One region of the Heyndrickxia faecalis genome, then DNA from elsewhere that is predicted to be linked to it. Evidence: predicted binding sites of a transcription regulator. Region 1 holds the regulator's gene; each other region holds the start of a gene.
What was found. The regulator Rex, encoded in region 1, represses fermentation and respiration genes when NADH is low (regulators of the CRP and FNR family bind a similar motif). The targets are predictions, from matches to a motif close to TTGTGAAATATTTCACAA.
Positions count from the first base shown of each region.

Region 2: ABR335_RS14115 (L-lactate dehydrogenase) is a predicted target of Rex. The motif match lies at 1,767-1,784, and genes of this name have one in related genera.
Region 3: ric (iron-sulfur cluster repair di-iron protein) is a predicted target of Rex. The motif match lies at 2,679-2,696, and genes of this name have one in related genera.

Region 1 covers NZ_CP158453.1:344,407-354,833, reverse strand. The annotation lists gene ABR335_RS01720 (YdiK family protein) at 1-33, shown strand, start outside; gene tatC (twin-arginine translocase subunit TatC) at 70-834, opposite strand; gene ABR335_RS01710 (redox-sensing transcriptional repressor Rex) at 985-1,668, opposite strand; gene ABR335_RS01705 (transposase family protein) at 2,122-3,432, shown strand; gene ABR335_RS01700 (ABC-F family ATP-binding cassette domain-containing protein) at 3,697-5,616, shown strand; gene tsaD (tRNA (adenosine(37)-N6)-threonylcarbamoyltransferase complex transferase subunit TsaD) at 5,921-6,937, opposite strand; gene rimI (ribosomal protein S18-alanine N-acetyltransferase) at 6,938-7,393, opposite strand; gene tsaB (tRNA (adenosine(37)-N6)-threonylcarbamoyltransferase complex dimerization subunit type 1 TsaB) at 7,396-8,097, opposite strand; gene tsaE (tRNA (adenosine(37)-N6)-threonylcarbamoyltransferase complex ATPase subunit type 1 TsaE) at 8,094-8,549, opposite strand; tRNA gene ABR335_RS01675 (tRNA-Met) at 8,745-8,818, opposite strand; rRNA gene rrf (5S ribosomal RNA) at 8,835-8,950, opposite strand; rRNA gene ABR335_RS01665 (23S ribosomal RNA) at 9,267-10,427, opposite strand, start outside.
Region 2 covers NZ_CP158453.1:2,918,856-2,929,282, reverse strand. The annotation lists gene ppc (phosphoenolpyruvate carboxylase) at 1-977, opposite strand, end outside; gene ABR335_RS14120 (hypothetical protein) at 1,406-1,660, shown strand; gene ABR335_RS14115 (L-lactate dehydrogenase) at 2,061-2,999, shown strand; gene ABR335_RS14110 (3D domain-containing protein) at 3,365-4,579, opposite strand; gene ABR335_RS14105 (hypothetical protein) at 4,708-5,052, shown strand; gene ABR335_RS14100 (IS1380 family transposase) at 5,111-6,448, shown strand; gene ABR335_RS14095 (HD domain-containing protein) at 6,792-7,340, shown strand; gene ABR335_RS14090 (YhgE/Pip domain-containing protein) at 7,535-9,664, shown strand; gene ABR335_RS14085 (MTH1187 family thiamine-binding protein) at 9,757-10,065, shown strand; gene ABR335_RS14080 (lactonase family protein) at 10,278-10,427, opposite strand, start outside.
Region 3 covers NZ_CP158453.1:3,222,619-3,233,045, forward strand. The annotation lists gene ABR335_RS15375 (hypothetical protein) at 1-59, opposite strand, end outside; gene ABR335_RS15380 (NADH-dependent flavin oxidoreductase) at 203-1,321, shown strand; gene ABR335_RS15385 (YceI family protein) at 2,023-2,559, shown strand; gene ric (iron-sulfur cluster repair di-iron protein) at 2,755-3,459, shown strand; gene ABR335_RS15395 (Crp/Fnr family transcriptional regulator) at 3,961-4,641, opposite strand; gene dctA (C4-dicarboxylate transporter DctA) at 4,781-6,049, opposite strand; gene ABR335_RS15405 (glycerol-3-phosphate dehydrogenase/oxidase) at 6,305-7,933, opposite strand; gene glpK (glycerol kinase GlpK) at 8,439-9,929, opposite strand; gene ABR335_RS15415 (MIP/aquaporin family protein) at 9,942-10,427, opposite strand, start outside.

The DNA.
Region 1 (10,427 bases):
CATTTCAAGCTGAAAAACTCAGTGAAAAAATAAAAGCCGTTTTCCGGCTCCGTCCGGAAAACGGCTTTCTTATTCAGAAGCAATCGTCTGTTCATCCATTGGCATTTCTTTTGCCGCTTTTTTGGCATTGCGGTACGCCATTTTCGAAATCAGTGTGCTTGCTTCATACAGCAAAACGAGTGGAACAAAGGTAATCAGCTGCGAAAACACGTCCGGCGGGGTGATGATGCCGGCAGCTGCAATCAAAGCAAGATACGCATATTTTCTTACCTTTTTCAACAGTCTCGGCGTAATGATGCCAAGCCGGGTCAGAAACAGGACCACGACCGGCATTTGGAACACAAAGCCAAACGGAAGCGTGATCTCTAGCAGAAACTGAATATACTCCCGGATCCCGATCACCGCACGAATGCCCATTTCATTTGACAAGCCCATCATAAACTTCACCATCAGCGGACAAAGCACGAAATAGGAAAAAGAAACGCCGGCTATAAAAAGCAAGATGGAAACAGGAATGTAACTTAATGTCAGTTTCTTTTCTTTCTCATACAGCCCCGGGCTTATAAACGCCCAAAGCTGGTACAAAATCACCGGCAGGGTCAATAGGCATGCGATCACAACCGAAACTTCCATAAAAACCTTAATAGGATCGGTTACCCTGAAGGCATTCATCGTGAACATGCCGGCATTTTTGGCATGCTGCAAATAACGTATAACAGGTTTTGCGGTAAAAAAGCCAACAACCAGGGCAAACAGAAAGAAAATGAGAACGGTAATTAACCGCTTTCTCAATTCCTGGATGTGTCCGGTAACCGGCATTTTTTTCGTATTCATCGCCGTTCCCCTTTAAGTGCCGGCGTTGAATCCGCCCTTTTCCCTTTGCACGCCACAGCCAAATCCGGCCATTGCCATTTGCGCCTGCATTCCGTTTTCAATCGGGCCACCCCCTGTACCCACTATGATAACGGAAAAAAAGCTTTTTGGCTATGGCTTCGCAACCGGCTCTTTTGTTTCTTTCAAATTTTCTTCATCATTTGAATAATGTTTTAAAAAGTAGATCAGTGCCTGCAGTTCCACGGCCAGGTCAATATGATGGACGCGGATATCCGGCGGCACGTTCAGCCGGGCAGGTGTAAAGTTTAAAACGCCTTTTACATTTGTACTGGCAAGCTCGTCTGTCACTGCCTGGGCACTGGAAGCGGGGACCGTCAAAATCACAACCGTCACATCTTCCGCGCAAAGCCGTTCTCTTAATTCGTCCATGCTGTAAACAGGCACATTGCCAACATGGCTCCCCACCTTCCCGGGGTCATTGTCAAATGCCATCACAATCCGTGCGCTGTTATTCTTCGAAAAATTGTAATTCAAAAGGGCTGTACCGAGGTTCCCAACGCCAACCAGCGCTACATCTGTGATCTCATCCTGGTTCAGCGTCTTGCCGAAAAAAGACAATAAATATTTTACATTATAACCATAACCTTTTTTTCCAAGTGCCCCGAAGTAGGAAAAATCCCTGCGTATCGTAGCGGAGTCGACTTTCACCGCTTCACTCAGTTCCGCCGAGGATACCCTTTGCTTGCCAAGTGTATATAAATTTCTCAGGTACCGGTAATATAATGGAAGCCGTTTTGCAGTGGCTTGCGGTATTTTTACTGATTCATCCTTCATGTGAAATCCCCCAAGTTGAAAGCTTAAGTTTTTTGTGCTGTTGGTTCCAATCGTGCGTCCATTCCAGAATGGCAGCGCTGCCATTCTTCATTATAATATTACTCCTATCTGAGCAAAGAAAAAATATGTTTTAAAAAAATGCCTGCATGCGTCTTTTTCTCTCTCCAACTATGTTAAATATATCACAAGTAAGCATTTTTTTCATGGGTTTTTACGAATTTATGTGAAAAGTTTTTTGACAAATTCCGATCACGCAGCTCTGAGGAGTAAAAATTTTTCGTGATAATTTAAGTATCCCCCCCAAAAATACGGCCAAATATGTAATAATTTAAATAATTAGAGCTTGCTGGACGAATATTTTGGTATGGCTTAGTGACAAGTCGAATACAAGCTAAAATTTGATTCGTTCAGCAAGCCCTAATTAAACTTGGCTGTTTTGAGGGGGTTTTTATTTTGGTTACTAGAAAAGAAAAAAGAAATCGTGAAAAAGAAGCAAATTATTTTTTCGAGTTCCTTAAAATTCAGAAGCATTTTTTCAAAGACCTGATGAATAACCTAAAAAAGGTAGCAGACCACCGACATCAAAGCTATATCACTTATGGTCCAGAGGTCCTTTTATTTACGATGATGTTGAAAAATATGACCGGCCTAAAATCCATGAGAAACATGAGTGAGCGTTTTAATAAAGAAGAATGTATTAAAAATGTAGGGAAGGTGTTAGGCTTAGATTTTCTTGAAGAACTTCCACATTATGATACAATTAACGACTTTTTATCTGGCTTAGATGTAAATGAATTAGAAAAAATTAGAACGTATATGATTAAAGAATTATTGAAAAAAAGGTCTCTCGAGTCTTATCGAATTGAAGGAAAGTACTGGGGTGTCATCATTGATGGAACTGGATTACACACCTTTCATAAGAAACATTGTAAACACTGCCTGAGACGGGCATATACAAATAAAGAAACAGGAGAAACGAACGTACTTTATATGCACCATGTACTTGAAGCCAAGCTTGTCGTGGGGGATATGGTCTTCAGTATTGCCTCCGAATTTATCGAAAATGAATCAGAAAATGTTTCTAAGCAAGATTGTGAATTAAAAGCCTTCGACAGGCTGGCAAAGAAAATAAAAAAAATATTTAAAAGACTACCGATTTGTATCTTGGGAGATAGTCTCTATGCATGTGAAACGGTATTTAATCTGTGCAGGGCGCACAAATGGAAATATATATGCAGATTTAAGGAAGGGAGAATTAAAAGTATCTCGACGGAGTTTAAGGCAATAAAAGAGCTGGAACAAAGTAAGGATCAGAATTCATTAGTTTGGGTGAATGATATTGCCTACAAAGACAGAACGGTCAATCTGATGGAGGCCACAATGAAAACAGAGGATGGGAAATCGAAAGAGTATGTATTTATAACGGATATTAAAATCACGAAAAAGAACGTGGAACGACTCATCGCTGCAGGAAGAAGCCGCTGGAAGATTGAAAATCAAGGATTTAACGAACAAAAAAATAATCGTTACAATATAGAACATGCCAATAGCCAAAACTACACAGCCATGAAAAATCATTATTTATTAGTTCAAATAACAGATATTATTAGACAGCTGTTTGAAAAAGGTTCGTCAATCTTAAAAGCACTCAAAAAAACGGCAAAAGAAAAATCCTCAAATCTGTTGGAATCGTTTCGGACACGCATTTTAACAGACGAGGATTTCACCCATTTAAGTAAGCCAATACAAGTAAGGTTTACTTAATGGTTATATTATAGCAAAGGATGTGATGTAAAAAAAGGTTTTTTTGAAGTTATCCACAATTTTAAAAAAGAAATTTGCAAATTCGGCTCTTTTTGACTTTGAAAGCAGAAAAAATAGATGGAAAAATTTTCTAAATGTGGATAAGTCATTTTATCATAAAACATCTAAAAATTGATGAATTTACTCTTCAGAACTGCGATCACGCCGGTTGAGTTGCAGTTCGCCTTCCTGTACACTTACAATGGTATAGAGGTGAACATAAAGATGATGTTGCTGCAAGTTCAACAAGTCACAAAATATTATGGCGCTGAACTTATTTTATCGGATATAAAATTAGAAATTCAAACAAAAGACCGGATTGCCTTGGTCGGGAGAAACGGGGCCGGCAAATCGACCCTCCTGAAAATCATCGCCGGCCAGCTTTCTTATGATGAAGGTTCCATCATTATGCCGAATGGTGTCGAAATCGGTTATCTCGCCCAAAATACCGGACTCGAATCGGATCTGTCCATTTGGGACGAAATGATGTCGGTTTTTAAAAATTTGCTGGATATGGAAAAACAGCTTCGCGAATACGAACAAAAAATGGCCGACCCTAAGATTTATAACCGCCCGGCGGAGTATGAAAAAGTGCTGCATGCTTATGATACTTTGCAGACACGTTTTAAAGATGAAGGCGGATATCAGATCGAAGCGGATATCCGGTCCGTTCTGCATGGCTTCCGTTTTGACCAGTACGACTACAACACCCCGATCCGGACATTAAGCGGCGGGCAAAAAACACGCCTTGCATTGGCGAAATTGCTGCTCACAAAGCCGGACATCCTCATTTTGGATGAGCCGACAAACCATCTCGATATCGAAACGCTCACCTGGCTGGAGCAATATTTACAAGGCTATGAAGGCGCCATTCTGATCGTGTCCCATGACCGTTATTTTCTGGATAAAGTCGTCAACCAGGTCTATGAAATTTCAAGGCATTCCATTAAAAAATACCACGGCAACTACAGCCGGTATCTGGAACAAAAGGCCGCCCAGTACGAGCGAGAGGTCAAACAATATGAAAAGCAGCAGGAAGAAGTTGCGAAATTGCAGGCATTCATCCAAAAAAACATTGCCCGTGCCACCACGACAAAGCGGGCGCAAAGTAGGAGGAAACAACTGGAAAAAATGGAATTGATGGACAAGCCGCTTGGCGATGAAAAATCTGCCCGGTTTTCGTTTGAAATTGCCAAACAAAGCGGGAACGAAGTCCTTCATGTCCGGGATGCTGCCATCGGCTACGACGGGGAGCCGGTTGCCAAAAACATCCATCTTTCAGTCAAAAAACAAGACAGTGTTGCCCTTGTCGGCCCGAACGGCATCGGCAAGTCAACGCTTTTGAAATCGATTATCCGGAGAATCCCGCTGATATCCGGCACGATCGAATATGGCTCCAACGTTATGACCGGCTATTACGATCAAGAACTGGCCGACTTATCTTCCAATAAAACGGTCCTCCGGGAATTATGGGATGCATACCCGCTGAAAACAGAAAAAGAAATCCGCACGGCACTCGGGAATTTTCTTTTTTCCGGCGATGACGTTTTAAAAACCGTCTCATCCTTAAGCGGCGGCGAAAAAGCCCGGCTTGCCCTCGCCAAATTGATGCTGGAAAAGGCGAACTTTCTAATTTTAGATGAACCGACAAACCACCTTGATTTGGACAGTAAAGAAGTACTGGAAAATGCGCTCATCGATTACCCGGGAACGATTTTGTTCATTTCCCACGACCGCTATTTCATTAACCGGATTGCCACAAAAGTGGTGGAGCTCTCGCCGGAGGGAACCCGTGAATTTCTCGGCGACTATGATTATTATGTGCAAAAAAAAGAAGAAATGCTGGAAATTGCACGCCTGGAAAACACGAAACAAGAAAAGGTTAAAGCGGAACAGCCGGCGAAAAACAACTACCGGCAGGATAAAGAAGCAAAAAAACGCGAGCGGCAAAAAAAGCGGAGGATTGAAGAAATTGAAACAAGAATTGAAACGTTGGAAACAGAAATTCATGACCGGGAAGAAAAAATGGCCGACCCGGAAATCTTTCAGGACCATATTAAAATCCGCGAGCTGACAGAAGAACTGGAGCAACGGAAATTGGAGCTGGACGCGCTGATGGAAGAATGGGCAGAACTGGCGGAGTAATGTTTGGACCTGTGTGGAAATTTTCTGCACAGGTTTTTATTTTGGCATCTCGCGCCATGCACAGATTTATGCACAGGCGGTATATTGATTTCTTGCTTTCCAAAACGTTTTTCCACAAAATCCACAATTATCAACAGATTTATCCACAATACCCACAGCCTGTCCGGAAAAAATTTTAAAAGTTTTACACAAGTCCAATCATTTATCAACAACTTTTCCACAGATTGCGCACAATTCCCCTGCATATCTCCAAAAAAAACCGGTGTATGGACGATTCCCATACACCGGTTTTTCACAACCCTGTTTAAAAGTTTTCAATGTCCAGCCCGGGATAAGCATTTAAGTCAAGGGAGCTTCTTTTTCCCTTTTCAAAAAGCACCGTCCCGCATGCGGCAATCATCGCCGCATTGTCTGTGCATAACTGGATCGGCGGGATGCGCAACGCCACTTCAGGGAGATCCCGGAATGCTTCTGAAAGGGCAGCGCGCAATCCTTTGTTCGCGGCAACACCGCCGGCGACCAGCACTTCTTTGACGCCAAACGCTTTTACCGCCTCCACGGTTTTACCGACCAATACATCAATCACACTTTGCTGGAAGCTTGCGGCCATATCTTCAGGCCGGATGCTTTCCCCGCGCTGCGCGGCATTATGGAGGGTGTTAATGACGGCTGATTTGAGCCCGCTGAAACTGAAATCATAAGTCCCTTCCAGCCAGGATCGCGGCAAATCAACATTTGGCTTTCCTTCATGGGCAAGCCGGTCAATCTGCGGACCGCCCGGATAAGGAAGGTTCAACGTTCGTGCTACTTTGTCATAAGCTTCCCCTGCCGCATCATCTCTCGTTTCGCCGATTACTTCAAACTCGGCATGGCCCTTCATCAGCACAAGCTCCGTATGACCTCCTGAAACGACAAGCGCAAGCAGCGGAAACTTCATTTCATGCCCGATCCGGTTCGCATAAATATGGCCGGCAATATGATGGACACCGACAAGTGGAATCTGATGCGCGAAACTGAGCGCCTTTGCGGCATTGACGCCAACAAGCAACGCGCCCACAAGCCCGGGCCCTTCTGTCACGGCGATCGCATCCAGGTCTTTAAAAGCCGCGTCTGCCTGCTGCATCGCTTCCTCAATGACAATGGTAATTTGCTCGACATGGTGGCGGGATGCAAGCTCTGGCACCACCCCGCCGAACCGTTTGTGGCTTTCAATCTGAGAAGCGACCACATTGGAAACAATTTCCGTCCCGTTTTTAATGACAGCTGCAGCCGTTTCATCGCAGCTCGTTTCTATGCCTAATACCAACAAATCTTTTTCCATTTATAAATTCACCCACATCACAATTGCGTCTTCATAATTATCCGTGTAATAGCCTTTCCGGATGCCGCCTTCCCGAAATCCGAGCTTCCTGTATAAGGAGCGCGCAATCATATTGCTGACGCGTACCTCCAGGCTGAGCGTTTTGGCATGGTTCAATGCGGCGTAAGCCATCACATTTTTTAACAGCGTCTCTCCCAGTTTCCGGCCTCGGTACTCCGGGAGCACCGCAAGATTGGTCACATGCGCCTCATCGACAATGACCCACACGCCGCAATAACCGATAACCTTTTCATTCTCGACAAGCACAAGATACATGGCAAAATGATTATGAACCAGTTCGTTGTAAAATGCTTCACGTGTCCACGGCATTGTAAAAGAATGCATCTCCACATTGTAAATTCCGTCCAAATCTGCAAGCGTGGCTTTTCGCAGCGTTATTTTCCCCGTTTTTTCCATTTTTAGTGACTCTCCCGTTTATGCTTTTCAAGCCATTTGGCTTCTGCCTCTACTAACCGTATGTAATTTGGAACGAAAGTGTGTATCTCCGCGTCCGGTTCATCCATCCCAAGCCTGGCCAGTTCGCCCGGCCTCGGATTATGCAGAGTCCAATCTGCTACCGCCATTTTATCTCCCAGCTTCTTCGCAAGAACGGCTTCATGAAGGGCAACATGCTGGCCGATCAATAATACGGGCGCCTCAAGCGCACTTAACCGGGTTCCCCATTCAGCGGATGATACATTGCAATCTTCCACTACTGTTTGCAAAACCCCGTTTTCATAGCGGTACAAACCGGTATAAATCCGCCCTCTGCGCGCATCAAAAAGCGGGGAAATATACCCGTCAAAATAACGGCCGGACGCCGCCAACAACTTCAGGCTGGAAACCCCCACCAATGGAATTTGAAGGCTCCAGGCCATCGTTTTTGCGATCGTGACGCCAATCCGTATGCCGGTGTAAGATCCGGGCCCTTTTGCCACCACAATCTTATCCAGCTCAGCCGGTTTTATCCCGCACGCCTCCATGACTTCCTGCACAGCCGGCATCACGCGGACACTATGATTTTTTTTCAAATTTGTCATATATTCGGCCAGCACAACATGATCATCGGCCAATGAAACGCCCAGCACTTCATTTGAAGTATCGATTGCCAAAACTTTCATCCAAAAATCTCCTCACATAATGATACATAACGGTCCCCAAACGGTTCCGCTTCAATAAGCCTGCGGTCTCCTTCAAGGCGGAGAATGCGGATTTCCAAATAGCTCTCAGGCAACAGATCTTTGATAAAATGTGCCCACTCCACAACCGTCACGCCATCACCTTCAAAATATTCATCAAAACCAAGGTCCTCCTGCGCATCCTCCAAACGGTATACGTCCATATGATACAGCGGCAGGTTCCCCCGGTACTCTTTTATAATGGTAAAAGTCGGGCTGTTCACGGTACGGCGAATGCCCAGCCCGTTCGCAATCCCTTTTGTAAAAGTCGTTTTTCCTGCCCCCAGGTCACCCTCCAGCAAAAGGACATCCCCCGGTTTCAGATGGGCAGCCATTTTTTCTGCAAAAGAAAAAGTCTCTTCAGGGCTGTTGGAAACGAAACGATAACTCCCCATTTGCCGCCTCTCCTCTACAACTTTATCGCAAATTGCCGCCAATCCAAAGTACGGCGCGCCTTATAAAAAAAGCCTTAGGAATGTTCCTAAGGATGCTTCAATCCAATTCTAGTTTAACCGATTTTGGACAAATACGCAAAAACAGGATGAAAAATATAAAGAACAAGCAGTCAAACCACTGCTTGTTCTGATCGATTGCGGGGGCAGGATTTGAACCTGCGACCTTCGGGTTATGAGCCCGACGAGCTACCAGACTGCTCCACCCCGCGATAATAATATATTCAGGCCCGGCAGCGTCCTACTCTCGCAGGGGGAAACCCCCAACTACCATCGGCGCTGGAAAGCTTAACTTCCGTGTTCGGGATGGGAACGGGTGTGACCTTTCCGCCATCGCCACCGGACCTTAATGACAAGAAATATTATAACACAGTTGCTGTTATTTATCAAGAGAAATAATTGTATTCCTTCAAAACAGGATGGGAGAAAAAACTGTAAACGGAGAACGCATTTCTAACTTTGAGAATGGTCTAGCTTCAGCGCCTTTGGTAAGGCACCTCCGCTTTTCTGTTGTCCAGCTCCAGCGCCTATCGGCTAGCGTATTTCTACGCTTTCTCCCTACGATAAGTCAACATCGGCTCGATACCTCGCCGTGTTTCCTTTATCTCAGTCGAAAGCTCCGAAATCCGTACGCCGATGAGCAAGGCGCTTCCGCTTTTCGTGGTTAAGTCCTCGATCGATTAGTATCCGTCAGCTCCACACGTCGCCGCGCTTCCACCCCGGACCTATCAACCTGATCATCTTTCAGGGATCTTACCAGTATAAACTGTGGGAAATCTCATCTTGAGGGGGGCTTCATGCTTAGATGCTTTCAGCACTTATCCCTTCCGCACATAGCTACCCAGCGATGCCTTTGGCAAGACAACTGGTACACCAGCGGTGCGTCCATCCCGGTCCTCTCGTACTAAGGACAGCTCCTCTCAAATTTCCTGCGCCCGCGACGGATAGGGACCGAACTGTCTCACGACGTTCTGAACCCAGCTCGCGTACCGCTTTAATGGGCGAACAGCCCAACCCTTGGGACCGACTACAGCCCCAGGATGCGATGAGCCGACATCGAGGTGCCAAACCTCCCCGTCGATGTGGACTCTTGGGGGAGATCAGCCTGTTATCCCCAGGGTAGCTTTTATCCGTTGAGCGATGGCCCTTCCATGCGGAACCACCGGATCACTAAGCCCGACTTTCGTCCCTGCTCGACTTGTAAGTCTCGCAGTCAAGCTCCCTTATGCCTTTACACTCTGCGAATGATTTCCAACCATTCTGAGGGAACCTTTGGGCGCCTCCGTTACCTTTTAGGAGGCGACCGCCCCAGTCAAACTGCCTGCCTGACACTGTCTCCCACCCCGGTAAGGGGTGCGGGTTAGAATTTCAATACAGCCAGGGTAGTATCCCACCGATGCCTCCGCCGAAGCTGGCGCTCCGGTTTCCAAGGCTCCTACCTATCCTGTACAAGCTGTACCAAAATTCAATATCAGGCTGCAGTAAAGCTCCATGGGGTCTTTCCGTCCTGTCGCGGGTAACCTGCATCTTCACAGGTACTATAATTTCACCGAGTCTCTCGTTGAGACAGTGCCCAGATCGTTACACCTTTCGTGCGGGTCAGAACTTACCTGACAAGGAATTTCGCTACCTTAGGACCGTTATAGTTACGGCCGCCGTTTACTGGGGCTTCAGTTCAGAGCTTCGCCTTACGGCTAACCCCTCTCCTTAACCTTCCAGCACCGGGCAGGTGTCAGCCCCTATACTTCGCCTTGCGGCTTCGCAGAGACCTGTGTTTTTGCTAAACAGTCGCCTGGGCCTATTCACTGCGGCTTCCCGGGG
Region 2 (10,427 bases), 950 kb from region 1:
ATCGTCAGTTTTCTGCGGTAAATTTCATCTTTTGTCGGCCATAATTTTGCAGCCGGCATTGTATTTTCTTCGCTTTCCACAGACGCAAGCAGGGCATGGCTGGCGCTTATTTTTTTGGAAGAATGGCTGAGGAGCTCCCGGAGTGTTGTAAGCGACTTTTTATATTTTTCCAATACGAGTTCACGTTGCATTTCGAGCGTTTTCCAGGTGATGTCCGCGGTCACGTTCGGGTTTCCGTCCCGGTCGCCGCCGATCCACGAGCCAAAATGAAGATAGGAAGGGACTTTAAATCGCTGTCCGTACGATTCGTGCAGATAGTCTTCCAAGTCTTCGTGTATGCGCGGCAGCACGTCGAACAGGACATTGTCGAAATAGTAAAGCCCGTTTTTCACTTCGTCGAGAACGGACGGTTTTTTCTCGCGGATTTCGGAACTTTGCCATAAAATGGTAATCTCATTCAAAATCGTTTCTTCAATGACTTTTTTCTCGTAACGGGTGTTTGCATATTCGAGCGCTTTTAAAAGATCTGCAATGCGTTTGTGGATTTGCAGAATGGTCCGCCTTGTTGCTTCTGTCGGGTGTGCCGTGATAATCAGTTCAAGCGATAAGCTGTTCAGCAGTTCTGCAACCATTTCAGCCGGCACTTTTTCTTTCCGCAGCGTTTCGATGCCATCTTCAAGTGAACGCGGTTGAACCTGGTCTGTATCTTCCGATTGGTACTCCCGCCGGCGCTTAATCCTAAAATTTTGCTCGGTAATATTAAATAATTGCAGATAGGTAGAGAAGGCGCGGATGACTTCCTGGCGTTCTGGCGGATTCAGATCTGTAATTTCTTTTTTTAATTGAAGGTAGAAAGCCTCATCGCCTGTTTCCCTCGCTTTTTGTGCCAGGGAGCGAATATTTTGGATCGTTTTGAGCAATGCTTCGCCGCCTTCAAATAGGATCACTTTATCCAGCAGCCCGGCGAGAAAATCCATGTCTGCCTGCAGTGCCATCCGGGGTGCTTTCTTTTCATCAATTTGATGCAAGGATAATCGCTCCTTTCATTTGGTAGAAAAATGCACAAAGAAAATGATACTTATTATTATACTTGTAAAATGAAAAAAGTCTAATACTTTATAAAATTAAAAAACAGCAAAGGAACATTCCCTACATAGAAGGATAAATTAAGGATAAAATGCGAACAATTAAAAGTCAACGGTAAATATCATTCGTGTTTTTTGCGGGGCAAGTACCGGGGATGGGAAGAAAAGAATTGGCGGTGAAACCGTTTTTTTCTTCTTTAATAATAAATTAAGAAATCGTTGTTAGAGTACAAATAAAGCAGCCGGTATGAAGAGAAAAGGAGATGCTTTCTTTGAAAAAAGTGCATTTATATGAAATTGATTTTATGTGAGGCTTTATTATGCTCGGCGTACTGGCTGTCCACATCACGTCCATTTATGATGCGCAATTGAATGACTGGACAGTTGCGTTTTTGTCGATGTCTGCCGTCCACGCTTCCATGCATGTGATGCGGATTTTTTTTAAGCGGGCAGATTCTGCGTTTTTGGAGGACAGAGCAGGCATTCAATCATTTGGGTGGGATCAGCCATTCATTTCTCTGCCCGGGTCAATTTGTGAAAGTGCGCACAAAAGGGAATACCGTTTACATATCTGACCTTTTCAAATAAAATCATTTGTGAAAAATGTAAACGGATAATAACGGAAAAACCGTCATTTTCCTTCATGCAGGCAGGTGAATTTTCAAATTTTCGCCATAAAATATGTGAATCTGATCACAAAAATAGTGGTATACTTACCCATGTGGAAGAAAAGAAAATGAACGGAACGATCAATTTCAGTCATAAAAGAGCATGCCGTCCATCTCTTTCACAAACCGTATGGCAGCATTTGCTGCAAAAGTTTAATCGTCCTGCTTTAAAGGAAAAGCAGTATGGAATCCATTAGGAGTTGGCACAATATCCATAGACTGGATAGGGGCCCGCCATGCCGGGCTTGCAAAACTGCTTTCATACAGTGGATATATCTTTTACTTTTGATGGGAAGGAAGATTATACATGAAAAAGGTCAATCGTATTGCAGTGGTTGGAACGGGTGCAGTTGGTACAAGTTACTGCTACGCCATGATTAATCAGGGTGTTGCAGAAGAGCTTGTTTTAATCGATATTAACGAAGCAAAAGCAGAAGGGGAAGCCATGGACCTGAACCACGGCCTGCCATTTGCGCCTACGCCGACCCGCGTTTGGAAAGGCGATTATTCCGATTGCGGCACTGCCGATCTTGTTGTCATTACGGCAGGTTCCCCGCAAAAACCGGGCGAAACAAGGCTTGATCTTGTTGCCAAAAACGCAAAAATTTTTAAAGGCATGATTAAGAGCATCATGGACAGCGGCTTTAACGGGATTTTTCTTGTTGCCAGCAACCCGGTTGACATTTTGACATATGTAACTTGGAAAGAGTCCGGCCTGCCGAAAGAACATGTTATCGGTTCGGGCACAGTGCTTGACTCCGCGCGTCTCCGCAACTCTTTGAGCGCCCACTTCGGAATTGACCCGCGCAATGTCCATGCCGCAATTATCGGCGAACACGGCGACACGGAACTTCCGGTTTGGAGCCATACAACGATCGGTTATGACACCATTGAAAGCTATCTGCAAAAGGGAACCATTGACCAAAAAACATTAGATGATATTTTTGTCAACACGAGAGATGCGGCTTACCATATCATTGAACGAAAAGGGGCCACATTTTACGGCATCGGGATGTCTCTGACCCGGATCACAAGAGCGATCCTGAACAATGAAAACAGTGTTTTGACAGTCTCTGCCTTTTTGGAAGGCCAGTACGGAAACAGCGATGTGTACATTGGTGTTCCTGCCGTTATTAACCGCCAAGGCGTCCGTGAAGTGGTTGAAATCGAGCTGAACGACAAAGAACAGGAACAATTTAGCCATTCTGTTAAAGTATTAAAAGAAACGATGGCACCTGTATTGTAAGCATGTGTCGGCTGGGCTTCATGGGAGGCCCGGCTTTTTCTTTGAAAAAAATCCCGGCGCCTGCCTGAAAAAGGACTGCCGAAAAAGTTCACGTTTGTTCCGTGCCCCCGCTCCTAAATTTATGCTATACAAGTTGAACTAAAGATTCCTACTCTCTATGTATTCCCGGAAGCCATGATGATCATTGATTTTGACGCGAACAATTGAAATTCACTTTAATAAAATGACCAAAATATCGCAGCTCTGTTGCCTCCTTCATGCAAATTGGTGCTCGGGCTTGATGTAAAAACTTAAGTTCATTTTATACGGGACCCCATAGGTGGATATAAAAAAGCAGCCTTGAATCGGTTCAAGGCTGCTTTTTCTTAATTCAATATGATCACTTTGACTGTACGGCGCCCCCATGCGATGGAAGCTTTTTTGTTCGGCATCAGGACATCGATGATATGGCCCTTAATGGCACCACCGGTATCGGCTGCGATGGCAACCCCGTATCCTTCAACCCAGACTTTGCTGCCGAGCGGAATGACCGACGGATCGACAGCGATCAATTTCATGTTCGGGTTTTTCTTAATGTTATATCCTGTAGCAGTAATGTCCGACTTCGTATCTTCATGGTTATAAGATGTTGCCGTCACATAAAAGGATTTGCCTTGTGGCGTACTGTGGCTGGCAGATGCGGCGGGTTTGGTTCCGGCCGTTTTCCCGGCACTGGCTTCCGCTGGCTTTTTCGCTTGTGCTTCTGCGTTTTTTTCTGCTTGCGCTTCTGCTGCTTTTTCGGCTTCAGCATCGCGTGCTTGTTTTGCGAGGGCTTCTTCCCTTGCTTTTGCAGCCGCCTGCTGTGCCTTTATTTCTTTTTGCAGGTTGCTGATTTTTGTATTCAAGTCGGTTTGTTTTTGTTCCGCTTGTGACAACTCATTTTGAATGCTGTCATACTTCGATTTTAGTCCCGACAATGCCTTTTCCTTTTCTTTTAAATCTGTTTGCAGTTTTGCTTGGCTGCTTTTTAAGTTTGCCTGCTCCTGTTCGAGCACTTTTTCCTGGTCTGCAATGGCTTTTTTATCGGCTTCAATTTTCGCAAGGTCTGCTTTTTGCTGATCCAAAAGGCTTGTATCAGCGTTCAGCAGGGTCGCGACTGCACTGACCCGGTTGATCAGGTCGCCAATGCTTTCCGCGTTTAAAATCGTTTCAATCACATAGTCGTATTGGTTGTTTTTTTGCATGGCAACGAGGCGTTTTTTAATCACGCCTTCCCGTGCAGAAACTTGGTCCTCCAGCTTTACAATTTCCTCTTTTTTCTTTTCGATAGAATCTTTTGCTGACTGGATTTTCGCTTCGGTTGCTGCGATATTATCTTTATTTTTTTGAATGGACGATTGCAATGTATTCCAGTCTTTTTGCAAATTCTCCATTTTGCTTTCGACGGCTTTTTTCTCCGATTCTTTCTTTTGGATGGTTTGCGTATTTTCATCCAATTTTTTCTGTAAGGAACCTTGATCTGTTTCTGCATAGGCATTTAGTTGTGCCGTGCCAACGAATATGGCAAACGCCATAACTGCAATTCGCCTTTTTAAGTGCATAAGACAACTCCCTTCTCCGTACTCTTGTTATAACACAAATAGGTAGAAAGGAAGATTACAATACGATTAAATTCATATTACGAGAATGAAAACGGACTCAAATCATGTGAAAAAGGGAAAAGATAGATTTGGGTGCTTTTTCGGCTGATGATGGGCAGTTATTAGACTTCTGCCTCCGTCAGCAGAAACAGGCGTATGAAAAGCAGCAAAAAGAAATAAAGCGGGTACAGCGGCAAATCACTGTGCTCAAGCAATGGTCGGATAAAGCATATCGAGAAGTGGGAAAAAGTGATAACATAAAAGAATTCGAGGGGGTAAAGGCAAAGAAAATAGATAAAAAGAAGCAGGGATCAGCTTCTTTTTCAATTCAGACAGGATGGGAAGGAATATTCTGTGCCTTTGTGCCGGTCAAGGATTCTTTTAATCCTGAATCCGTGACGAAATTTCCGCTTAAAGGCAAACAAATCGCATAAAATTTAGTATAATTGGTATATCAGACAAATTAAATTCATTCCACATTCAGGTGATCTCATGAAAAAGTTTGTGATAGAACCCACAAAAGAACGAATTGTTGCCCAAGCTGGCTTAGCGATAGTAGGAAATTTACTAAATCAAACGAATTTAGTTTCCAGGTTGAATGCCTATAAACTCCCTGATATCTCCCGGTATCCGGCTTGTTCCAATGGCGATGTGGCTAAATCTTATATCGGCTTGCTTTGCCAGGGAAAAAGTGATTATGACAATATTGAAACCTTCCGTGATGATGCTTTTTTTGCACTGGCTTTGGATATCCAGAGGGTTCCTTCCAGCCCGACTCTCAGGCAACGATTGGACCAGGCCGCCTTGGTGGAAAAATGGAAAACGATCTTGCACGAAGAATCGCTGGATCTGATTCGCCATACAAATGCGGAAATCAGCCCGGTTTACGCCAAAGACAAGCCGTATATCCCGGTTGATCTGGATGTCTCCCCTTTCGATAACTCCAAGACAAAAAAGGAAGGGGTAGAAAGAACCTATAAAGGCTGTGACGGTTATGCCCCTATGTTCGCTTACATGGGACAGGAAGGTTACTGCCTGCATGTTGAGATGCGAAAGGGAAGTGTCCACTGCCAAAAAGGTACACCAAATTTCATCCAGGAAACCATTCAATCTGCCCGGAAACTAACAGATCAGCCATTGCTTTTCAGGCTTGATTCCGGAAATGACAGCCGGGATAATCTCATTATTCTCCTAGAAAACCATGCAAGCTTTATTATCAAACGCAATCCCCGTAAGGAAAAAGCTGAGGACTGGCTGAACATTGCCCGAAAATATGGGATCTGTTGTGAAGAACGGGAAGGAAAGAAGGTTTACCTTGGATCCATCCCCGAAACCATTCAAATTAAGGACCAGGAGCGAAACATCCGAAAAGTTTTTAAAGTGACCGAAAGAACCATCTCAAGAGACGGACAAATTTTTTTAATTCCCGAGTATGAATTTGAAACCTACTGGACGGACCTTGAAGTGCCGCCTCATGTGGTGATCTCTCTTTATCATAACCATGGCACTTGCGAACAGTTCCATAGTGAAATTAAATCAGAACTGGATCTCGAACGGCTGCCGTCAGGCAAATATGAAACGAATGGCCTTGTGCTCCATTTCGGTGTATTTGCGTATAACCTGCTTCGCTTGATTGGACAAGAAAGCTTGAAAAAACAAGATACGCCATTGAAAAAGAAAACAACAAGAAGAAGAATCCGAACCGTCATCCAGAATATGATCACACTGGCCTCAAAGCTGGTTTTCCGTGGCCGGCAATGGAAATTAAAAGTCGCGGAGACCAACAAATGGTTACCGGTCTTTACTCGTTTGTATCAAGCCTTTTACTAAACATCCCGATCAATAGACTACTAGGAAAAAAGAAATAAAAAAACGAAAACTTGAAAAAATGGAAATTTGCAGATTTATTTGGCGTGCACAAAAACGAATGAAACAGGGAAATTTTTACATACTGAATCACTAAAAGTGCATTTATCGAATAGTCGGACACCACTATATCCTTACTCTTGGGAAATCTACCTATTAACGGCGTTTGTTATATTTTCGTCACGGATTCAGGTTAATGTTTAAGAAGTCCAAAAGTAGTGCTGAGCTTTTCGATTTTCATTCATGTATAGCCGCGCCGTTTTGGTATGATGATAAAAGCAGCTTTGTATGAAGAGAGGAATTTCTAATGGAAATGGTGGAAAAAGCAATTGAATTTGCGGCAAAAGCACATGAAGGCCAATACCGGAAAGCGTCCGACCTGCCGTATATTGTGCATTCGTATGCGGTTGCCATGATGCTTTTAAAAGAAGGCTGCCGCAAAGAAGTGGTCGCAGCAGCGCTTCTCCATGATACGGTTGAAGATACTGCGGTGACAAACGAGGAGATAAAAGCCGAGTTTGGAAGCAATGTTGCCCGGATTGTTGAAGCCTGCACTGAACCGCCTAAAAATGTGCGGTGGGAGGAACGGAAGCAGCATACCATCGAGCGATTAAAAACGGCAGAAGAGGAAATTTGTATGCTCATATGCGCAGATAAACTCCATAACTTGAAAACGATACACGAAGAATTGCGAAAAAGCGGGGAAAGCGTGTGGAATGCGTTCAGCCGTGGAAAAGAAAAGCAGGAATGGTACTATAGAAAGATTGCAGAAACTATTGCGTTGCACCATTCTTTTCCTTTACTGGAGCAGCTGCAGTCGGAAATAAAGCAGGTTTTCGGCGTTATCCGGACATGAATAAGTGCAGGGCAAGACATTGCCGGTGAAATAACGGACTTGTTGCTTGAAAAACTGCGAATATGGGCACCGGCCTTCATTCATCATATTAACGTTACCTGTGCGAAAACGGAGACGCACAGGCTTTTTTGCGTGTACATGACAGCTCAAGCGGTTGGAAAACATAAAGATACAACAACACTTGGAGGCTGCCAATGAAAAAGGTATGGAAGATTTATGCAACCGATTTGAAAAAAATGACAACAAACTGGGCAGCAAGTCTGATCATTGCCGCCTTGATCATTCTTCCATCATTGTATGCCTGGTTTAACATCAAGGCATCCTGGGACCCATACGGCCACACAAAAGGAATTGCGGTAGCCGTTGTGAATTTGGACCGGGGGACAGCGATCAACGGAAAAAAAGTACACGCCGGTAATGAGGTCATCAAAAAGTTGAAACAAAATAAAGCGCTCGGCTGGAGGTTTGTACAGGAAAAGGAAGCTGCACGCGGCGTAAAGACCGGAGAGTACTATGCAAGCCTGACCATACCGGAAAATTTTTCGGAAAAACTGGCTTCCATCCTGGGTGATAAGCCGGAGAAACCGGTCATTACTTATACCGTTAATGAAAAAATCAATGCGATTGCGCCTAAAATAACAGGGTCGGGTGCGTCTGCCATTACACAGCAAATTAGTGCGCAATTTGTAAAAACCGTTAGCAAAGCGATTTTTACAATGTTTAATCAAATCGGCATTGAACTTGAAAGGGATTTGCCGGATATTGAAAATTTTAAAGCATGGGTTTTTAGATTGGAGGGAGACATTCCGGAGCTTAACCGGATCATCAGGACGGCAGATCGGGATATTACGAAAGCAGACGCAGTAAGAAAACAGGCAGAAGGCGCGATGCCCGATGTCCTGCTGCTTGCAAAACACGGCAAAACCGTCTCAGGGGACATGTCCCGCTTTTTTGGAAACACTGGAAGTTTGCTTGAGCAGACGGATACCGTGATCAAAACCGGACTGGAAGCACTGAATGCCGCCCCTGCTGTCTCGAACCAGGTGAGTATGCTGGCGGACAAAACGAAAATTGCAGAAACAGCGCCAAAAAATACGATGATCTTGCAAAATAGCAAACAGATCTCTGACGCGTTCAGTGATTTGCTCCGAACCGCTGCTGAAGAAACCGGTTCGGAGCATCTTAAGCGTATGGCAGCCCGGTTTACTGCACTCAGCCAATCCTTTCAAAAACAGAAGGACCTAAACGGGAAAATTCTCCAACAGGCCCATAACGGGTTGCTGCCGGAAGCATTGCAGGCAGATCTAAAGCAGGAAGCCGGCCGTGCCGGGGCCATCGCCGGCAGCCTGCTTGAAAACGATGGTGCAGCCATCGCCGCGGATTTAAAAACATTTGTGGCACAAGCCGGGCAGGACAGTGCAAAAGCAAACAAGCTGTTTCAAAAATTGGAAGGCAGCCTGCCGGATATCCAGGCGATTCTCCGCGATACGAAAACCGGGCTTGCAATCGGGAAAGCAAAATTGAAAACGGCTGAAACAGAACTGCCGGCTGCTGAGAGAAAAATCAGGGAACTGGCTGGTAAAATCCGGGCGTTTGAAAAACAGGGAAATATAGACCGGTGGATTCAACTGCTGAAGAACGATGCACAAGAAGAAAGCGGGTTTTTAAAACAGCCGGTATCGCTGAAGGAAGAAGTTCTATATCCAATCAAAAATTACGGTGCGGGCATGGCTCCGTTTTATACAGTCCTGTCTTTTTGGGTGGGGGCAATGCTATTGGTATCCCTGCTGTCGGTTGAACACCACCATGGCGGCGCATATGCCAGCTGGCAAGTCTATTTCGGCAAGCTGCTCCTGTTTTTAACGATTGCGTTTTTCCAGTCGGCGATAACGGCGGCGGGCGATCTTTTTATTTTACATGTGGATGTGCAGGAAAAAGCCTGGTTTATTTTGTTCGGTATCGGGATTGGTGCTGTTTTTACCGTGATGGTCTATACACTCGTTTCTGTTTTTGGCAATGTGGGAAAAGCACTTGGGATTGTCCTGCTTGTCCTGCAAATTTCCGGTTCGGGCGGCACTTTTCCAATCCAGATGGAACCGTCTTTCTTTCAACATATCCATCCGCTCCTGCCATTTACTTACGGAATTGGCTTAATGCGTGAAGCTGTTGGCGGGATGCTGATGGAGGCTGTGATCACAGATATCATTTATCTGGCAGGATTTCTGGCAATTGCGCTTATTTTCGGGACCGCAGCCAAGAAACTGCTCAGCCGTATGACCGAACGTTTTACAAGAAAAGGGAAAGAAAGCGGGCTATTCGAATGAAAAAAGCGGAATAGACAAGAAAAATGAGAAGGAAGACATGAAAAATAAAGTTGGTTTATAATAAGAAAGAAGAATATTAGGAGGGGATTGCATTGGCGATTGCCGATATTACCATATTTCCGGTCGGAACGGATTCAACAAGCATCAGCAAATATGTGGCGGCGATTGAGAAGGCGCTGGGAAAAGAACAGGGAAGGGTGAAAATCAAGCTGACCCCGATGAGCACTTTAATAGAAGGGGACATCCATGACCTGTTTGAAATCATTGAAAAACTGCATGAAATCCCTTTTTCAAATGGCGTAAAGCGTGTTGAAACGAATATCCGCATCGACGACCGCAGGGACAAACAGCTCACGATGGAAGGAAAACTGGCCTCCGTCGCCGAAAAACTCGGCCAATAAAAAACCGGCACAAGGCCGGTATGATAAAAGGAGGTTTGGCCAGGCTCTGGGGGAAGCCCGGCCAAATATGGTTTGCTGCAATTCCTTGCCGCTGTCCTAAATGTAAAACATGAAAAAGAAAAACTTGTGAAATGAAAATGATAAAATGATGAGAATTTCTCCGGAAAAAACAAAAAGCGGACCGGAGCCCGCCTTTTGAATGGGTCAACATTTTATCCGTGCAAAAATTTTACACAAACCGCTTCTGGAACGGGGACATCCTTTTGCAGCAAAGTGAGGATTCCGGTTTCCGGATCGCGGGCGTATAAAACGAGCGTGCCCGATTCCTGGTTTGCAGCCACGATAAATTTTTCGGTCGGGTC
Region 3 (10,427 bases), 640 kb from region 1:
AACGAAAGGATACTCAACCTTTTTGCCACCATTTGAAGCAGTAAAAGGACATCACTCATCATTCACGTCTCCCAATTCATGATGTAAAAAATACTTTCCTATATGATATGCCTGCATGGTTGAATCGGTGCTTTTCGTTTTCGTTTTTTTGCAGATTGGAGCATAATAAAAAAGCGAAAGCAAACAGGAAAGGAGCACTACCATGAGCAAATACGATAAACTGTTTGAACCCATTACGTTTAAAAGCGGCGTCAGGGCGGAAAACCGCATCGTGATGGCGCCGATGACCCATTATTCCTCGAATGATGACGGCACGATTTCCGATGCTGAGCTGCGTTATTACGCGGAACGTGCCAAAGGACCGGGGATGGTCGTGACAGCATGTGCCAATGTTACGGAAAACGGAAAAGCGTTTACCGGGCAACCCGGCGTGCATACAGATGAAATGGTTGAGAGCATGAAAAAACTGGCACAAACGATTCAGCAAAACGGCGCAAAAGCGGTTGTGCAAATCCACCATGGCGGCCGCGAATGCCCGGCTGAACTCGTGCCCGGCGGGGATGTTGTGAGCGCGAGTGAAACAGATTCGTCAGACGGCAGCGTCCATGCGCGCGCGTTGACAGGAGAAGAAACCGCTGAAATTGTGAAAGCATTTGGCGAAGCAACACGCCGCGTGATCGAAGCCGGTTTTGACGGCGTTGAAATTCACGGTGCAAACGGTTATCTGATTCAGCAATTTTTCTCCCCGTATACGAACCGGCGTGAAGACGAGTGGGGCGGCAGCCTGGAAAAACGGCTTGCATTCCCGCTTGCTGTCGTTGATGCTGTGAAAAAAGCGGTGGAGGAATATGCAGATCGGCCGTTTTTAGTCGGATACCGCTTGTCCCCGGAAGAACCGTACGAACCGGGAATTACGATGGATGACACGTTCGCGCTGTTGGATGCGCTGATGGAAAAAGAGCTCGACTACGTGCATATTTCCCTGCAGCATTTCTGGTCTAAAGCCCGCCGCGGCGGTGAACCCGGCCGTCCGCGCATGGAACAGATCGTGGAACATACTGCAGGCCGCGTGCCTTTGATCGGCGTCGGTTCCCTGCACACAGGAGACGAGGTTTTGAAAGCAATGGAAACCGGCGTGCCACTTATTGCCCTCGGCCGTGAGCTTGTCATGGAACCGCATTGGGTGGAAAAAATCAAAGCCGGACAAAAGGATGCGATTCAAACCGCGTTACAAAAAGGCGACCGCGAACGGCTCGTTATTCCGGAACCGCTGTGGAAGATGATCATCTCAACGCCGGGCTGGTTCCCGTTTGCAGAATGACATCTGCATGTTGCACGGCATTGTCAAAGAATGAATGGCTGCGCCGCGGGGCTCGGTTGACGACCGAATTGAAGCATACGTAATTGCCAAAGAATGAGTGGCTTACTGCGGGGCTCAGTTGGCGATCGAATTGAGCATACGCAATTGTCAAGAAATGAATGGCTTTGCCGCGGGGCTCGGTTGACGACCGAATTGAAGTATACGTAATGACCAAGGAATGAATGGCTGCGCCGCGAAGCTCGGTTGACAACTGAATTGAAGCATATGTAATGGTCAAGGAATGAATGGCTGCACTTGTCCAATCTGGCCTAGAGCTAAAGCCAGAGTATATAGATGCGATGGAATGGGCATCATTATATATAAGTTGGCATGCAATTTTTGGGCTGGAATTACCTACCTTCTCCAGTTATTGACTGGCACGTATTGCTGCGGGTTTTCAGCACGCGGCTTTTGCGCGACTTACGGCGTACCCGGATTGGTTCCCGCAAACACCGTTAACAACGCAGGATTCTGCCTGGTGTAAGAACCACTATACTGCGAAAGAAAGTGCAAAAAGCACTGTTAACATGCAGGGTTCTGCCTACCTGCTGATTCAGAAACCGAACCCTTTTAAAAAAAGGGTTCGGTTTTCTTGACTTTTTTCACTTACAATATTAAACTAAGTTACGAAAAGTAAGTTTTAAAGACAGGAGGAATTCATGATGACAAAAACAAAATGGGCAGTTGACTATGCACATAGCACCATTGATTTCACAGTAAAACATATGATGATTTCAAAAGTAAAAGGGTCTTTTCAAAAATTCGAAGCCGAAATCGAAGCTGATCCCCAAGATTTAACGGATGCAAAAGTTTCTTTTATTGTTGATGCCAGCAGCATTCATACGAAAAATGATGACCGCGATAATCATCTTCGTTCTGCAGATTTCTTAGATGCTGAACAATATCCGAATATTACATTTGTTTCCAAGTCGGTTACAAAGGCAGGGGACAATGATTATAACGTTACCGGTGATTTAACGATTCATGGCGTGACAAAAGAAGAAACCTTTAAAGTCACATTTGAAGGGATTTCGAAAAACCCGATGAGCGGCGCGGAAACAGCCGGCTTTAGTGCAGAAGGGACCGTAAAACGGAGCAATTACGGCCTTACTTGGAACGCAGCCCTTGAAACAGGCGGTGTCCTCGTTGGCGATGAAATCAAATTTACGGTGGAATTAGAAGCAAGCAAAGCAGAATAATTGCGGAAGCGCCAATTTAAATTGGCGCTTTTTTCTTTGGTCAGATCATGCTTCTTATGGCCAAAACATCCCGGATATTTTGGGATGCTTTTTTTCTAAATAAGAACTTGTCTCATTTTTTGTGATGTGCATCACAAATAAGCGGGTGCTGATGGTTTATGATGAAGACAGCAATGGAATGGAGGAGTGAATTCAATGGAACGTTTTACAACAAACCAGACTGTCGGGGAAATTGTAACTTTATTTCCAAAAGCGGCGGATCTGTTTAAAGCAAACCGTATCGATTTTTGTTGCGGCGGCAATGTGTCTGTGAAAGAAGCAGCGGAAAAGCGCAACCTGTCAGCAGATGAACTGGTTGATGCCATTTGCAACCTTTATGGCCAATATGCCGGAAAAGCCGTTGGGCAAAATTGGAATGAAGCGGGCTATACGGAAATTGTCAACCACATTCAGGCCACCCACCATGCGTTTTTGCGCGAGGAGCTGCCAAATTTGAGCCCGTATGTGACAAAAGTGATGCGCGTCCACGGCGGCAACCACCCGCATCTCATCGAAGTGCATGAACTGTTTAGCCAATTAAAGGCAGAACTGCTGGCGCATACTGAAAAAGAAGACGCTGAACAATTCCCGGCCATTCGTGCATACGAAAGCCATCCATCTGCCGCTAACCTGAAAGCCGCGACAGCCGGTTTGGCCGATCTTGAAACAGAACATGCCGCTGTCGGGGAAATTTTGCACCGGCTTCGCGAAATTACCAATAACTATACATTGCCGGAAGGGGCATGCCGTACATTCCAGCTCGTGTACCAACGCCTTGAAAATTTTGAAAATGATACATTCCAGCACATTCACCTGGAAAATAATATTCTATTCAAGCGGTTGCTCGAAGAAGCCGTTTGACTTTTAAAAGGCTGCCTGGGAGGACAGCCTTTTAAAAAGGGACGGTTTTGCATTTCATTTTTCTTTTCTGGCCTCGGGGAAGAACAACTCGTTGCGCGTTCGTTCCCCTTTTGTCCTTCATTATCTTGATGAAGGACGTTTCACTGCTCGCGGGCGTTTCTTTTGTCTTTCATACTTTCGATGAAGGACATTTCGTTGCACAGGTGCCCTTCTTTTGTCTTTCATACCCTCGATGAAAGACGTTTCACTGCTTACGGGCGTTTCTTTTGTCTTTCATCACCCCGATGAAAGACATTTCGCTGCCCTGGCAACTCTCTTTTGTCTTTCATCACCTCTATGAAGGACATTTCGCTGCCTGGGCGACTCTCTTTTGTCTTTCATACCCTCGATGAAGGACATTCCGTTGCACAGGTGCCAGTCTTTTGTCCTTCATCACCCCGGATGAAGGACGTTTTGCTCCCATGTCTTTCTTTGCTTTAATTCTTACCGGCGGGAAGTTCTTTATTCCCCAAGCAGTTCCTCTGTCAGTTTTTCCTGGTGAATGAAGTACGTGCCTTTTTCCTGCGGGAGAATGAGGTTTTTTTCTTTAAGCTGGCGGATCGTGCGGCTGACCGTTTCGCGGGTGACGCCGATCATGTTGGCGAGGTCTGAGTTGTTGAGCGGGGTTTTCACGAGGACCAGCCCGTCTTTTTCCTGAACGCCATGTGTACGGGCGAGGCGCAGAAAAAGTTTGACCACTTGCTCGTAAGCGTTGTTTAAAATCTGGGCTTCGAGGCGGTCCTGCAAGTCAAGGATTTCATCACTCATCACACCGTATAGAGTCATGGTCAGCTGCGGATTGTTGAGCAACACGCTTTCAAAATCAGCAATCCGGATGGCAACGAGATTCGTGTCCACAACCGCCATCGCATTCGCCGGGTAGCTTATTTTCCGGAAAAAACCAACATGCGGGAACATGTCGCCATCGCGAAGCAGTGTGACAACCTGCTCTTTGCCGTTCGCATCGGTGCGGTAAATTTTCACTTCCCCGCTTTCAATAAAATAAACGGCCTCCTGCGGGTCCCCCTGGAAAAAAATATGCGCACCCTTTTCGACATGCTTTTTAACGGATATTTCTGCGATCACAGCCAGATCCGCATCCCCGAGTCCTTTAAAAAGCGGCATTTTACGCAGGTTTTCCAAAGCGCTCACTTCCTCATTACGCAGCTGCAGGCGGCCTGCAGGACAAATCCCTTCAACACACTCTATTGTACACAAAAATAAGCACACTGCCCAAAGCCAATGTAAAAAAAGAAGAGGGCCCCAATCGGAGCGCCTCTTATTAAGAAGGAATCGATTCTGTAGGATGGGCAACCGTTTCCGGTGCTTCCTTTTCGTCAAATTCTTTCTCTGTTTTGGAGATGACGACCGTCGCGACGGCATTTCCAATAATGTTTGTGAGCGCGCGCGATTCGGACATGAACCGGTCCACGCCGATCAACAGTGCGATCCCCGCAACCGGGATAACCGGGAACGCAGACAAAGTCGCAGCAAGGGTAATGAAACCGGAACCGGTCACGCCCGCCGCCCCTTTTGATGTCAGCATTAAAATCAGCAGCAGCATGATTTGGTGCCCGATCGTCAGGTGCACATTGTACGCCTGCGCAATGAAAATGGAAGCCATTGACAAGTAGATGGCGGTGCCGTCCAGGTTAAACGAGTAGCCGGTTGGAACGACAAGGCCGACAACGGATTTTGAACAGCCGAATTTTTCGAGTTTTCTCATCAGGGAAGGCATCGCCGATTCCGATGAAGAAGTCCCGAGCACGAGTAAAAGTTCTTCCTTTATATAAGCGATGAATTTGAAAATATTAAACCCAAACGCTTTCGCAATCCCGCCGAGGACAAGCACGATAAAAATGATCATCGTCAGGTAGACGGATCCCATTAATTCGCCGAGATTGATCAGCGAGCTTGCGCCAAACTGGCCGACTGTATAGGCCATTGCCCCGAATGCAGCGATCGGCGACACTTTCATGACAATGCCGACAATTTTAAAGAAGATTTCCGTTATGTCTTCAAAAAAGCGGATAACCGGTTTTGCCCTCTCCCCGAGAGATGCAGCAGCGACCCCGAACAGTACCGCAAAGAATAATATTGGCAAAAGGTCTCCCTTGACAAAAGCCCCGGCGATGCTTTCCGGAATAATACCGGAAATAAAACCAATAAAACCGTGTTCGTTGTCTTTTGCCTGCGTGACGAATTGTGAAACCTGGCTTGTTTTCGCATGGCTTGTATCAATGCCGTGGCCAGGCTGGATTAAATTAACGATAACCAGACCGATGGCGAGCGCAACCGTGCTGACGACTTCAAAATAGATAAGCGCCTTGCCGCCGATCCGGCCGACTTTTTTCAAATCCCCCATGCCGCCGATCCCGATAATGACCGTAAAGAAGATAATCGGCGGGACGAGCATTTTGATGAGTTTAATAAACCATTGCGCGAGAATATTCAGTTCTGCGCCGAATTTAGGTGAAACAAGCCCTACAATAATCCCCAGAATGATGCCAATCACGACTTGTACTGTAAGATTCCGAAAGTTGATCCTCATTTGCCATCCCCTCTGTTTGCGCTTACATTTTAGTATCACGAATTATATTTCTATTATAGTACAGGTTTCTCCCGTTTTCACTATTTTTATATTAAAAAAATTTTGCTTTTAACAAAGCATGGTCTAAACAAAACGCAAAAAGCAGCGGAACAGTGCCCGCTGCTTTTTTCCAGCTGTCTTTGAAAGAATGCTGGGAACGTATACTCCCAATATGAATAGTCGCCACCAGGGTCTGTGCCTTTTTCCGGGACAAGTTTATACTTCCGGTACCGCTTCTCGCAATGCTTCTTCCAATTCTTCCCTGTACGCCTGTTCTGTCTCCGCATCCCAGGAAAATTCGGCGGCCAACCATGTCATGACCGGCTCTTTCCATTTGCGGACCCAGTTGATATCAAAGAAAAGGGCACCGGTACGGCGAATGAAGAAATCGACCGGTTTTACCGCCATTTCTTGTTCCACTGCGTATTTCAATACGGCGTACACTTCCCGCGGCAGCGGATAGTCGTCTTTCCAGCTTTTCGCGTATGCATATACGTGATCCGCGTTCGTGCCATATTTTTCCGCAATCGCCCGGCTTGCTTCAGCAGACAGGCCGCTTGCTTCCCCTTCTTTTGATTTTGCTTTGACAAACGCCGGCAATTTTTCAGAGCCGCCTACGTCACCGCCGGAAATCGGCAAGTGCTTCGTTTGGCACGGCCGGAAATTGCCGCCAAGCCTGCGCGCCACAAGATCTACAACCGTTTCCGCCATTTTCCGGTAGCCGGTCAGTTTGCCGCCTGCGATTGTCACGAGGCCGCTTTCGGATTCCCAAATTTCATCTTTACGCGAAATTTCGGAGGCGTCTTTTCCTTCTTCGTAAATCAGCGGACGGACGCCGGCCCAGCTTGATTCGACATCATGGGCTGTCACTTTGACTTCCGGAAACATAAAGCGGATCGCTTTCAATAAGTAATCAATATCTTCCGGGAGCGGTTTCGGGTGAATCGGGTCTTTGTCGTAAAATGTATCCGTTGTGCCGACATACGTTTTGCCGCCGCGCGGAATGGCAAACACCATGCGGCCATCCGGCGTATCAAAATACACGGCTTGCCGGAGCGGGAAGATGCTTTGGTCAAACACAATATGCACGCCCTTTGTGAGGCGGAGGCTTTTGCTCCCTTTCCCGTCCTTATTGCGCATTTTATCACTCCACGGCCCGGTCGCATTGACGACCATTTTCGCCCGCACATTTACGGTTTCCCCGCTGATCTGGTCACGAACAGTGGCCCCGCAGATACGGCCGTTTTCATACAAATACTCTTCCGCTTTTGCATAGTTTACAGCCAGCGCCCCATGTGCGACAGCTGCTTTCATGACTTCAATGGTCAGCCGCGCGTCGTCCGTCCGGTATTCGACATAATAACCGCCGCCTTTCAGCCCGTCTTTTTTGATCAGCGGTTCCTTATTTAAGGTTTCCGAAGCCGACAGCATTTTCCGGCGTTCCGTTTTTTTCACGCCAGCTAAAAAGTCGTACAGCCGTAAGCCGATATTCGTTGTAAACGCGCCGAACGTGCCGCCCTTATGGAACGGCAGCAGCATCCATTCCGGCGTTGTCACATGCGGGCCGTTTTCATAAACGATGGCGCGCTCTTTTCCGACTTCAGCCACCATCTTTACTTCAAACTGCTTCAAGTACCGCAGGCCCCCATGGACAAGTTTGGTTGACCGGCTTGACGTGCCCGCCGCGAAATCCTGCATCTCGACAAGCGCTACCGACATGCCGCGCGTCACTGCGTCAAGCGCAATGCCGGCCCCTGTAATGCCGCCGCCGATCACAAGCAGATCGAACGTTTTATTTTTCATGCCTTGTAAAACCGTCCCGCGCTGTTTTCCTGAAAATTCCATTTTCATCTCCTCCTTCAAAATAAAAAGAGACCTGACACATGCATTATGGAAAACTCCCATAAAACAAGCCAGGTCTCTCTGCATCTCTTGACATTTTATGAACTTGTTTTTATTATAACAGACCTTCCGCTGATTTTCAGCTGTTATGCACCGGGCAAATGTGAGTAATACCTGTTTCATGCCGTTGCCCCGACAGATAAGGCACCGCCGGCCAAAGCATGGAAGGCAATAGTGCCCGAACCATGCGCGGCAACAAAGCAATAGCCGGCCACGTTTCCCGAAAGCTGTTTAAAAGTCCAATAGACAAGCCATCGAAGGAAAACCGGCTGAATACCGCATTTTCTGCAGTCACATCCGGATGGCCGGGAATCCAAGGTGCTGTGAAAACCGAACCATAGCAATCTATTGAAAAGCAGTGGCCGCCTGCAACAGCTAAACTGCCACAGGACAAGCCGGATCAAACCATGCCGGCTGCAGCAAGAACGGCAGCCGAAATGCTATAAATCTATTTAAAGGCAATGGTTGCGTGGATTGCTTTTTTCCATCCGCCATATAAGGCTTCGCGCTCTTTTTCCGCGAGTGACGGTTCAAATTTGCGTTCCACTTTCCACTGGCGGGCAATTTCTTCACGCGATTCCCAGTAACCGACCGCAAGCCCCGCCAAATATGCGGCGCCAAGTGCTGTAGTTTCGCTCACAACCGGGCGTTCAACCGGCACGCCCAACATATCGCTTTGGAACTGCATGAGAAAATTGTTTTTCACTGCGCCGCCGTCCGCACGCAATGTTTTAAGCGGCAATCCGGAATCCGCCTCCATCGCGGCAAGCACATCTTTCGTCTGGTAGGCGAGCGATTCAAGCGTGGCCCGGATAAAATGTTCTTTCGTGGTGCCCCGTGTCAGCCCGAACACCGCGCCGCGCACATCGCTTTCCCAGTACGGCGTCCCAAGCCCGACAAATGCCGGCACGACATACACGCCATCTGTCGAATCGACCCGTTCTGCATACGATTCACTTTGGGCGCTGTCTTTGATCATGCGCATCCCGTCACGCAGCCATTGAATCGCTGACCCTGCCACAAAGATGCTGCCTTCAAGGGCATACTCGACTTTTCCATCAATACCCCATGCGAGCGTCGTCAGCAAGCCATGCTTGGAAGAAACAGCTTTTTCGCCGGTATTCATCAGCATAAAGCAACCGGTGCCGTACGTATTTTTCGCCATCCCTTCTTCGTAGCACGCCTGCCCGAACAGCGCCGCCTGCTGGTCGCCCGCCACGCCTGCGATCGGAATTTCCTCACCGAAGAAATGGTACGGTGCAGTTTGCGCATAAACATGGGAGGAAGGTTTGACTTCCGGAAGCATCGCAGCAGGAACGTCCAGCATTTCAAGCAGCTCGGGATCCCATTTCAAATCGTAAATATTGTACAAAAGTGTCCGGGACGCGTTCGAATAGTCGGTAACATGGGCTTTGCCGCCTGAAAATTTCCAGATCAGCCAAGTGTCGATTGTGCCAAACAGGAGCTCGCCTTTTTCAGCGCGTTCTCTTGCTCCGTCAACATGGTCGAGAATCCATTTGATTTTTGTCCCGCTGAAATACGGGTCGATGAGGAGCCCTGTTTTTTCACGGACCATATCAGCATAGCCTTTTTCTTTTAAGTCAGCGCAAATATCCGCTGTCTGCCGCGACTGCCAGACAATCGCATTGTAAATCGGATGACCCGTCTTTTTATCCCAGACGACCGTTGTCTCACGCTGGTTGGTAATCCCAATCGCGGCAATCTGCTTCGGCTCTACATCTGCTTCTGTTAAAACGGTCGTCGTAACCGCGAGCACCGATGCCCACACTTCATTCGCATTATGTTCCACCCAGCCAGGCTGTGGAAAATACTGATGAAATTCCTGCTGGGCTGTATGCACAATTTCCCCTTTTTGGTTAAAAAGAATAGCTCTTGAACTTGTTGTCCCCTGGTCAATGGATAAAATAAATTTCTCCATCCCGTTTCCTCCTTACGCTCTCTTTTTCTTGTTTTCTATCATCCATACTATCAATAATACAAGTAAACACGTTAGCAAAACACACCAAAACGCGGGCGTCCAATCATTTTTAAACACAGCCCGGTAAAAAACGCCCCCGAGAGAACCCCCGAGCAACGGACCGGCAACCGGCACCCACGCATAACCCCAATTCGAAGGCCCTTTCCCTGCAATCGGGAGCAGAAAATGGGCAATTCTCGGGCCAAGGTCGCGGGCAGGGTTGATCGCATAACCCGTCGTCCCGCCAAGTGAAACCCCGATCGCTACAATCAGCATGCCAACGATGAACGGGTTCAGCCCGTCTGTAAACTTATTTGCCCCGATCGTAAGAACACCGAGCACAAGAACAAAGGTCCCAATCATTTCACTGATAAGATTGGCAAAATAGTTTGGAATGGCCGGCCCGGTCGAAAATACGCCAAGTTTGGCTCCCGGATCGTCCGTCTCCTTCCAGTGCGG